Regions from separate parts of the Hydrogenophaga sp. L310 genome, predicted to be linked through region 2. Evidence: predicted binding sites of a transcription regulator. Region 2 holds the regulator's gene; the other holds the start of a gene.

Region 1 (5,267 bases), on a different contig from region 2:
TGCAGCGTGCGCAGCGCTGGGGCGCGGTGCTGCTGATCGACGAGGCCGACGTGTACATCAAGAAGCGCGACGACAACCTGACCATGAACGCCGTGGTCGGTGTCTTCCTGCGTGTGCTGGAGTATTTCAACGGCCTGCTGTTCCTCACCACCAACCGGGTGGATGACATCGACGAGGCCATCGTCTCGCGCTGCATCGCGCTGATCCGCTACCACCCGCCCGACGCGGCCGCCCGCGCGCGCATCTGGGGCGTGATGGGTGAGCAGTTCGCGCTGGCGCTGGCGCCCGGCATGCCGCAGATGCTGGCCGACCTGTTCCCGGCCGCGACCGGGCGCGACATCAAGGGCCTGGCCAAGCTGGTCGCCAAGTACTGCCGCCACAAGCAGGTGGGCGCGAGCCGCGAGGTGTTCCTGCGCTGCGCCATGTTCCGCGGGCTGGACCCTTCTGTTGAGTCCTTGACGATTCACTGAGCCCGCCATGTTTGCCCGCATGCAATACCTGATCCTGCAGAACAGCGGCGAGGTCATGGCGCGCCTGCTCGCCGAGCTGCAGGGGGAAGAAGAGCTGTTCGCCAGCGCCAACACCCTGGCCTGTGTCGAGATGCACCTGCTGCGCATGGCGCAGACCCTGGCGCACTGGCCCGAGCCGCTGCGCCTGCGCCTGGTCCAGCTCGACTGGCACGGTTGGGGGCGCCTGCAGGGCATGCTGGAGAGCGATGGTCAGCCACGGCGCGAAGAGGTCTGGTACGGCATCCACGCCCTGGTGCCGGCCACGCTGGAACTGATCGCCCAGCTGCGCCAGAAAGAGCCGGCCTGGTTCGAACTGGATTTTTGACCGAAGGAAGATTGACATGGAATCCGTTGAAGAATTTCTGGCCCACACCATCCAGCTGGAAAACGAAGCCGCGCTGCGCTTCGGCCAGCTCGCCGACGCCATGCGCACGGCCGGCAACACCGAGGTGGCCCAGCTGTTCCGCCAGCTGGCCGACTACTCGCTGCTGCACCTGGGCGACGCGCGCGAACGCGCCGGCTACCGCAATCTGCCCACGCTGGCCGAGGCCGACTACCAGTGGCCCGACATCGAGAGCCCCGAGGCCGCAGCGATCTGGGCCGCCGACCCGTTCATCGGCATCGAGCAGGCGCTGCAGGTGGCGCTGGACGCCGAGAGCGCCGGCCTGGCCTTTTACGACAACGTGCTGCAGACCACGACCGACCCCGAGATCAAGGTGCTGGCGAAAGAGTTTGTAGAGGAGGAGGCGCAGCACGTCGCAGAGCTGGAGCGCTGGATCGTCCTGCACCGCAGCGGCGCCAAGCTGCCCATGCAGAAGTGAACCGCGGTGGTGGGGTGGCCTGTCGCAAAGCCACCGTGACATTCCCTCCAAAACCGCCACTGAAGAGCGAGCGACAAGCGAAAACGGACTGAAAAGCAGCGGTTTTGGGCTGGCACCCAACTTGCAAAGGGACTCACAACCCACCGTCTGGAGTCCGCCATGTCTGTATCGCTCAAGGCCAAGATCGCTGAAGTGTTCGAGGAGCCCGGCTGCGACATCAACCAGGGCAAGAGCGAGAAGGAACGCAAGAAGGGCTGCACCAAGCAGCTCTCGCCCGGCGCGGCCGCGGGTGGTTGCGCCTTCGACGGCGCCAAGATCGCGCTGCAGCCCGTGGTCGACGTGGCGCACCTGGTGCACGGCCCCATCGCCTGCGAAGGCAACTCCTGGGACAACCGCCACAGTGCATCCAGCGGTTCGACGATCTACCGCAGCGGCTTCACCACCGACATCAACGAACTCGACGTGATCTACGGCGGTGAAAAGCGGTTGTTCAAGTCCATCCGCGAGATCATCGAAAAGTACGATCCACCCGCGGTCTTCGTCTACCAGACCTGCGTCACCGCGCTGACCGGCGACGACATCGAAGCCGTCTGCAAGCGCGCCGCCGAGAAGTTTGGCAAGCCGGTGATCCCGGTCAACGCGCCCGGCTTCGCCGGCCCCAAGAACCTGGGCAACAAGCTCGGCGCCGAAGCCCTGCTGGACTACGTGATCGGCACCGTCGAACCCGAGTTCACCACCGCCTACGACATCAACATCATTGGCGAATACAACCTGGTCGGCGAACTCTGGCAGGTCAAGCCGCTGCTCGACGCCCTGGGCATCCGCATCCTCTCGTGCATCTCGGGCGACGGCCGCTACAACGAGATCGCCAGCGCGCACCGGGCCAAGGTCAACATGATGGTCTGCTCCAAGTCGATGATCAACATCGCGACCAAGATGGAGCAGCGCTACGGCATCCCGTATTTCGAAGGTTCGTTCTACGGCATCAGCGACATGAGCGAGACCCTGCGCCAGATCGCCAGCCTGCTGGTGAAGCAGGGCGCCGACGCCGAACTCATCGAACGCACCGAGCGCCTGATCGAGGTGGAAGAAGCACGCGCCTACAAGCGCATCGCCGAATACAAGAAGCGCCTGCAGGGCAAACGCGTGCTGCTGATCACGGGCGGCGTGAAGTCCTGGTCGGTGGTGGCGGCGCTGCAGGAAGGTGGCATGGAAATCGTCGGCACCAGCGTCAAGAAGAGCACCAAGGAAGACAAGGAAAAGATCAAGGAGATCATGGGCGAGGGCGCCGACGCCCACATGATCGACGACATGACGCCGCGCGAGATGTACGCGATGTTGAAGGAAGCGCGCGCCGACATCATGCTGTCGGGAGGCCGCTCGCAGTTCGTGGCGCTCAAGGCACGCATGCCCTGGCTCGACATCAACCAGGAACGCCACCATCCCTACGGCGGCTACGAAGGCATGGTCGAGCTGGTGCACGAGATTGATCGCGCCATCTTCAACCCGGTGTGGCAGCAAGTGCGCATCCCCGCGCCCTGGGGCGACGACGGCGAAACCCTGGGCGCGGTCACGCCGAACACCACCACCGATCACCTGAGCGGTATCGCGGCCAAGGCGATGGGGCTCGAACCCGAAGAAGTTCCGGTCTGACGCCACCACAAGGAAAACAGCCATGGCACGCGTCGTCGAATCCAAAAAAGCCTGCACCGTCAACCCGCTCAAGATGAGCCAGCCGCTGGGCGCGAGCTTTGCGTTTCTCGGTCTGGACGCCTGCATGCCGGTGATGCACGGTTCGCAAGGCTGCACCTCCTTCGGTCTGGTGCTGCTGGTGCGTCACTTCAAGGAAGCGATCCCGCTGCAGACCACGGCCATGAACGAGGTCACCACCATCCTCGGCGGCTACGAAAACATCGAGGCGGCGCTGCTCAACATCCGCAAGCGCGCCGCGCCCAAGGTGATCGCGATCTGTTCCACCGGCCTGACCGAAACCAAGGGCGACGACGTCGACGGCTACCTCGTCACCGCGCGCAAGCGCCACCCCGAGCTGGCCGACACCGAGATCATCTACGTCTCCACGCCCGACTACGTGGGCGCGTTCGAAGACGGCTTCAAACACGCCATCACCGCCATCGTCAAGTCGCTGGTGAAGCCGCTGCCGGTGGTGGCCGACCAGGTCACGCTGCTGCCGGGCAGCCACCTCACGCCCAGCGACATCGACGAGCTGCGCGAGATGATCCAGGCCTTTGGCCTGAACCCCATCGTGCTGCCCGACATCTCGGGCTCGCTCGACGGCCACATCGCGCCCGACTGGCGCGGCACCACACTCGGCGGCACCACGCTGGAACAGATCCGCGCCGCGGGCGCCTCGGCCTTCACGCTGGGCATCGGCGAGCAGACACGCGAAGGCGCCGAGGCGCTGGAAAAGATCGCCGGCACGCCGCTGGAGATCTTCGAGCGGCTGACCGGCCTTGCCTGCAACGACCGTTTCCTGCAGCGCCTCTCTCAGCTCTCGGGCAAACCCGTGCCGGCCAAGTACCGGCGCCAGCGCAGCCAGCTGCTCGACGCCATGCTCGACGGCCATTTCTACACCGGCGGTATGAAGGTGGCCCTTGCCGCCGAGCCCGACCTGATGCTGGCCCTGGGCGGCCTGCTGCACGAGATGGGCGCCGAGCTGCGCTGCTGCATCAGCACCACGCAATCCAGAGCCCTTGAGCTGCTGCCGGCCGAGCAGGTGCTGCTCGGCGACCTGGAAGACCTGGAGACCGCCGGTGCCGACTGCGACCTGCTGGTCACGCATTCGCACGGCCGACAGGCTGCGGAGCGCCTGAACAAGCCGCTGCTGCGCGTGGGCTTTCCGGTGTTCGACCGCATCGGCAACGCGCACAAGGTGAGCGTGGGCTACCGCGGCACGATGAACCTGATCTTTGAAATCGCCAACCTGATGATCGATCGCATCGCCCACCACCACGCGGGCGACTGGCCGCTCACGCCCGAAGCGCAGCTCGCCACGCGACGGCTCGACAAATCCAACGACGCCTTCCCACCCACCCCGCTGGCTGCGGCCAGCGCCTGACCCAGGAGTCCACCATGAAGATCGCCTTCGCCACCCAGGACAAGGAGCGCGTGGACGCGCACTTCGGCTGGGCCAAGAGCATCGTTGTCTACGAGATCGGCCCCGAGGGCCATCACTTCGTCGAGAGCTTCGAGTTCGGCGACAAGCTCGAAGAAGACGGCGACGAAGACAAGCTCGCGCCCAAGCTCGAAGCCATCAAGGACTGCGCGATCCTCTACGTGGCCGCCATCGGTGGCTCGGGTGCGGCGCGTGTCGTGGCCATGAAGATCCACCCGATCAAGGTGCCGCAGCCCGAAAGCATCGCCGAGATCCTGGACAAGCTGCAGGCCGTGCTGCAGGGCACACCGCCGCCCTGGCTGCGCAAGGCCATGGCCAAGGACAGCGAACGCGCATTCGATTTTGAAGACGACGAGGTCACCCCATGAACGCCACCGCCACCCCCGAACTCGCGCCCGAGAGCGACGAGGCCTTTTTGAACACGCCCTTTGTGCAGCAGCTGATCAAGCAGATGCGCGCGCAGGACACGCACGGCAGCTGGGAAGGCAAGACCGACCTGCAGTTGCTCAAGCCCTTCATCCACACCGCCGAAGAGCGCCGCGCCCTGCCCATCCTCGGCGACCCGGACCCCGAGACCCTGTGGCACCTGGAGATTTTCTACAACGCGATCGCGGTCGCGATCGAGCGCGAGACCGGCCAGATGGTCTCGCCCATGATGAAAATGAGCCACGAAGGTTTTGGCCGCATGGTGCTGATCGCTGGCCGCCTGGTGGTGGTCAACAAGCAGCTGCGCGACGTGCACCGCTTCGGCTTTCCCTCGCTGGCCAAACTGTCCGACGCGGGCACCAAGTTCCTGAACGAAGC
Region 2 (5,267 bases):
GGCGCCCCGTTTTCCGGGTGCGCGTCGGACCATTCAGCCAGAAAGCCATGGCCGACGCCACGCTGGAACAACTCGAAGTCAACGGGGTGGATGCCGCCCTGGTGCGCGTTCAGCGCTGAACCCATCCCGGAACTTTTCCCATGGCCTGTGAAACCAAGCAGGTCAACACAAGGAGTTTGATTCGATGCAACGCCGCGATCTATCCCGTTCTCTGCTGGCTGCCGGTGCCCTCGCTGCCAGTGGCCTGGGGCTCAGCCCCGCCTGGGCGCAGCGCGTCGGGTTCCAGGAGGGCAAGGACTTTGTCCGACTGAGCAAGCCGGTGCCGGTCAGCACGCCACCGGGGCAGGTGGAAGTGGTGGAGTTTTTTGCCTACTCCTGCATCCACTGTCACCATTTCGAGCCGCTGCTCGACGCCTGGATCAAGAAGCTGCCCGCCGATGTGAAGGTGCGCCGCGTGCCGGTGGCCTTCAACACGGCTTTTGTGCCCATGCAGCGCCTGTATTTCGCGCTGGAATCCATGGGCCTGGTCGATGCCCTGCACCAGAAGGTGTTCAAGGCTTTTCACGAAGAGCGCTTGCCGCTGACCACGGCGCCGGCCATCACCGCCTGGGTGGAGAAGCAGGGTGTTGACCGTGAAAAATTCACCGGTTTCTTCAACGGCAGTGCCATCAAGATGGCCGAGGCCGCCATCGGGCTGCAGAACGCTTATGACGTTGAAGGCACACCAGCGCTGGGTGTGGCGGGCCGTTTTTACATCGGTGGGCAGGGTCCGCGCACGATGCTGATTGCCGATTCACTCATTGCTGAAGCACGCAAAACCTGATCCCGGGTTCCCCGTGCCGCGAGCAAGACCCGCTGCAGGCGGGTCTTGTGCTTTTCGGGTCGGTTCATTGAGCGCTGGACGCCGACAAGTGGCCTTTGCACCGTTACAATGAATGCAAGATTTGTGCCCTATTAAAGCCATGCCCACACACCACCTTCCCCCCCCATGGATCCGCAGTCTCTTTGTCACGATGGCCGGTCTGGTGCTGGCAGGCGCGGCCCAGGCGGAGCTGGCCGACAAAGACAAGCCCATGAACATCGAGGCGGACTCGCTGCGCTACGAAGACACGCGGCAGACCAGCGTCTTCACCGGCAATGTCCTGATCACCAAGGGCACCATCGTCATGCGGGGCAGCAAGATGGACGTGCGCCAGGATCCGCAGGGCAACCAGTTTGGCGTGGTGACCGGCACGGCGGCAGCGCCTGGTTTCTTCCGCCAGAAGCGCGAAGGTCTGGACGAGTGGATCGAAGGCGAGGGTGAGCGCATCGAATACGACAGCAAGGCCCAGACCGTGGTGTTCACCGGCAGCGCCGTCTTGCGCCGCTACCGCGGCACCCAGCTGAACGACGAAAGTGTGGGCAACCAGATCACCTACAACAGCCTGACCGAGGTGTTCACCGTCAAGGGTGGACCCGCCAACCGCACGGCCGCCAACCCCTCGGGTCGCGTGCGTGCCATGCTCACGCCCATTCCCGATGCGGCGTCCCCGGCACCCGCCCCGACCGATCCTGCCAAGCTGCGACCCAGCACCGATCTCAACGAGAAGCAGAAGTGACGACCATGCTCATGGCCAGCACGCCTCAGGCGATGGCGGTGCGCAGCAGTCTGGAAGTCCGGGGTCTGAAGAAATCCTATGGCACCCGCACGGTGGTCAAGGATGTCTCGCTCAAGGTCGACAAAGGTGAAGTGGTCGGCCTGCTGGGCCCGAACGGCGCCGGCAAGACCACCTCGTTCTACATGATCGTGGGCCTGCTGCGTGCCGATGGCGGGCAGATCCTGCTCGACGGCCAGCGCATCGAAGGCTTGCCGATCCACCGCCGTGCCCGGCTGGGCCTGGGTTACCTGCCACAAGAGGCCTCGATCTTCCGCAAACTCACGGTGGCGCAGAACGTGCGCGCCGTTCTGGAGCTGCAGCACGATGTGGATGGCAAACCCCTGACCGAAGCAGAAATCGGCAGCCGCCTCGATGAACTGCTCAAGGACCTGCGGGTGGACCATCTGCGCGATTCGCCGGCGCCCGCCCTTTCCGGGGGCGAGCGGCGCCGGGTGGAAATCGCCCGGGCCCTGGCCACGCGCCCGCGCTTCATCCTGCTGGACGAACCCTTTGCCGGCATCGACCCGATTGCGGTTCTGGAGATCCAGCACATCATCGGTTTTCTGAAGTCCAGGGGCATCGGTGTGCTGATCACCGATCACAACGTGCGCGAAACCCTGGGCATCTGCGACCACGCCTACATCATCAGCGACGGCCATGTTCTGGCCAGCGGTCCCACCGCAGAGATCGTGGAAAACGCCGAAGTACGCCGTGTGTACCTGGGCGAGAACTTCCGCATGTGAACATGACCGCCACGCTCGTCATTGCATGTACTTCGCGGCCCCCCGAGGGGGTTGATTCGCCTTGGGGCGGCCCGGCGGCGTCTTGTGGCCCCCACGCCTTGCCGCTGCGCGGCGCGCTGCCCCCCAAGGGGGTTGATTCGCCTTGGGGCGGCCCGGCGGCGAATCTCCGTTTCCCACTGCTGTACGCCCAGGCATGAAGCAAGGCCTCTCCCTGCGTGTATCGCAGCACCTGGCGCTCACGCCCCAGTTGCAGCAATCGATCCGCCTGCTGCAACTCTCCACGCTGGAAATGGCGCAGGAGGTCGAGCAGATGCTCGACGAAAACCCGTTTCTGGAGCGCACGGAAGAGATCGCCGAGCGCGAGGCTTTCGGTCTGGAGCAGGTCGATGCGCCGGTGAGCGCCGGCGAACAGATCGCCGATGCCGCGCTGCCGGTGGCCGACGCCGTGGCCGCCCCCGCCGAATTTGACGGCCCGCTGCCTGACCGCGTCAGCAGCACGTCCGACGCGCCCGCCGACAGCGGCTCAGGCGACGAGATCGAAAGCCGGCTCGACGGGGCCACCCCGGTGGAAGAAAGCTGGGAAGGCGACGGCACGGTCGAGATGGCGCCTGACGACAGCGAATGGGGCGGCGACGCACCGGCGCGCAACAGCGGCTCCGGTGGCGACGACGAAACCGCCAGCGCAGCCGACCTGGCCCGCAGTCCCGTCAGCCTCCAGGACCACCTGCACGAGCAGGCCCGCTGCCTGCGGCTGAGCGACGAGGACGCGGCGGCGCTGTATTTCCTCATCGAATCGCTCAACGACGATGCCTACCTCGAAGACGACATGGCCGAGCTCGCCCTGGACTTCTGGCGGCTCATGCACGGCCGCGAGGCCACCTCGCCTGCCATCGAAGAGCTGGAGGCCGTCGAAGCGCAGCTGCGCATGGCCCTGGGCTGGCTGCAGCACATGGAGCCCACCGGCGTGGGTGCGCGCAACCTCGGCGAATGCCTGCGCCTGCAGATCGAAGAGCTGCGCAACACCCCCGAAGCGCGCGCGGCGCTGGCCATCTGCAACCAGTCGATGGAGCTGGTGGCCAAACGCGACATCAAGCGTCTGTGCGCCCTGTGCGGCATCGACGACGAAACGGCGCGCGCCGCGCTGGGTGTCATCGCGCGGCTTGAACCCAAACCCGGGCGCCGTTTCATCGATGTGGAGCGCAACGTGGTCGTGCCCGACGTCATCGTCACACGCGCCGGCCGGGGCTTCAAGGTCATCCTGAATCCCGACGTGATGCCGCGCCTGCGCGTGCACGACGTGTACGCCAACGCCATGCGGCAAAACCGCGGCGGTCGCGACAACGGCGGCGAAGCCGGCCACGCCGCCATGCAGCAGCGCCTGCAGGAAGCGCGCTGGTTCATCAAGAACATCCAGCAGCGTTTCGACACCATCCTGCGCGTATCGAGTGCCATCGTCGAGCGCCAGCGCAACTTCTTCATGCACGGCGAACTCGCCATGCGCCCGCTGGTGCTGCGCGAGATCGCCGACGAGCTGGGCCTGCACGAGTCCACCATCAGCCGCGTGACCACCGCCAAGTACATGGCCACGCCGTTCGGCACCTACGAGCTCAAGTACTTCTTCGGCTCTTCGCTCGGCACCGAAACCGGCGGCAACGCGTCGAGCACCGCGGTGCGCGCCCTGCTCAAACAGTTCATCGCCTCCGAAGAGCCCAAGAAACCGCTGTCCGACAACCAGCTCTCCGACCTGCTCAAGGAGCAGGGCATCGAGTGCGCGCGCCGCACCGTGGCCAAGTACCGCGAGGCACTTCGCATCGCACCGGCCAACCTTAGAAAAAGCCTGTGAATCAATTGAAGTTGTTTCTCCCCTGTGCGGCCGGCGTGGAGGACATGCTCGCCGACGAGGTGCAGCGCATCACCAACGAACCGCTGGCCTTCAAGGCCCGCGGCGGTGTGGGCATCAAGGCCTCGTGGCGCGACGCCATGCGCCTGAACCTGTACAGCCGCCTGAGCCAGCGCGTGCTGGTGCAGCTCTGGCACGGTGGTTACCGCGGCGAGCAGGACCTGTACAACGCAGCCAGCGAGATCGCCTGGGAAATCTGGTTCACGCCGCAGCAGACCATCAAGGTCGAGATCACCGCGCAGCACAGCCCGCTGACCAGCCTCAACTTCGCCGCACTGAAGATCAAGGACGCGATCTGTGATCGCTTCCGCGACAAGCGCGGCGAACGCCCCAGCGTGGACACCACCTGGCCCGACGTGCGCATCTACGCCCACGTCACCACCGAAGAACTCACGCTCTACATCGACACCTCGGGTGAGCCGCTGTTCAAGCGAGGCTGGCGTGAAGACAAGGGCGATGCACCGCTGAAGGAAACGCTGGCCGCGGCCATGATCGCCGCCACCGGCTGGAACGGCGGCGAAGCCGAAACGCTGGACGCCATCACCCCGCTGTACGACCCCTGCTGCGGCAGCGGTACGGTGGTGATCGAGGCCGCGCAGATCGCGCTCAACATCCCGCCCGGGATGCTGCGCCGCTTCGCGTTTGAAAAAATGCTGCCGTTCCAGCAGCATGTGTGGCACGCCATCCAGGACGAAGCCGAACGCGACATGCGCCCTTGGCCCGAAGGCCATGCGCCCATCGTCTTCGGCAGCGACGTCTCGTTCCGCATGGTCGATTTCGCGCAGCGCAACGCCGAGCGCGCGGGCGTGGCCCACGCCATTGAACTGCGCGGCGGCGACGCCCTGCAGCGTATGCCGCCCACCCAGAAACCCGGTGTGATGCTGCTCAACCCGCCCTACGGCGAGCGCATCGCCGCGGCCGGTGTGGCTGGAGAAAACGCCAGTGCCCGCGCCCAGCGCATGGAGCCGCGCGCCCCCCGCACCGGCG

The links. The regulator sigma-54, encoded in region 2, starts transcription at its own class of promoters, with help from an activator protein. The targets are predictions, from matches to a motif close to TGGCANGNAANCTGCTTT.
Region 1: nifE (nitrogenase iron-molybdenum cofactor biosynthesis protein NifE) is a predicted target of sigma-54. The motif match lies at 1,441-1,458, and genes of this name have one in related genera.

Annotation. Positions count from the first base shown of each region.
Region 1 covers NZ_JBVPZA010000012.1:92,014-97,280, reverse strand. Annotated here, with positions in the region: gene AC0GNO_RS18625 (AAA family ATPase) at 1-470, shown strand, start outside; gene AC0GNO_RS18620 (hypothetical protein) at 478-834, shown strand; gene AC0GNO_RS18615 (ferritin-like domain-containing protein) at 851-1,330, shown strand; gene nifE (nitrogenase iron-molybdenum cofactor biosynthesis protein NifE) at 1,490-2,983, shown strand; gene nifN (nitrogenase iron-molybdenum cofactor biosynthesis protein NifN) at 3,006-4,406, shown strand; gene nifX (nitrogen fixation protein NifX) at 4,421-4,831, shown strand; gene AC0GNO_RS18595 (NifX-associated nitrogen fixation protein) at 4,828-5,267, shown strand, end outside.
Region 2 covers NZ_JBVPZA010000007.1:197,046-202,312, forward strand. Annotated here, with positions in the region: gene AC0GNO_RS13910 (SPOR domain-containing protein) at 1-119, shown strand, start outside; gene AC0GNO_RS13915 (thiol:disulfide interchange protein DsbA/DsbL) at 185-823, shown strand; gene lptA (lipopolysaccharide transport periplasmic protein LptA) at 963-1,598, shown strand; gene lptB (LPS export ABC transporter ATP-binding protein) at 1,604-2,380, shown strand; gene rpoN (RNA polymerase factor sigma-54) at 2,574-4,223, shown strand; gene AC0GNO_RS13935 (THUMP domain-containing class I SAM-dependent RNA methyltransferase) at 4,220-5,267, shown strand, end outside.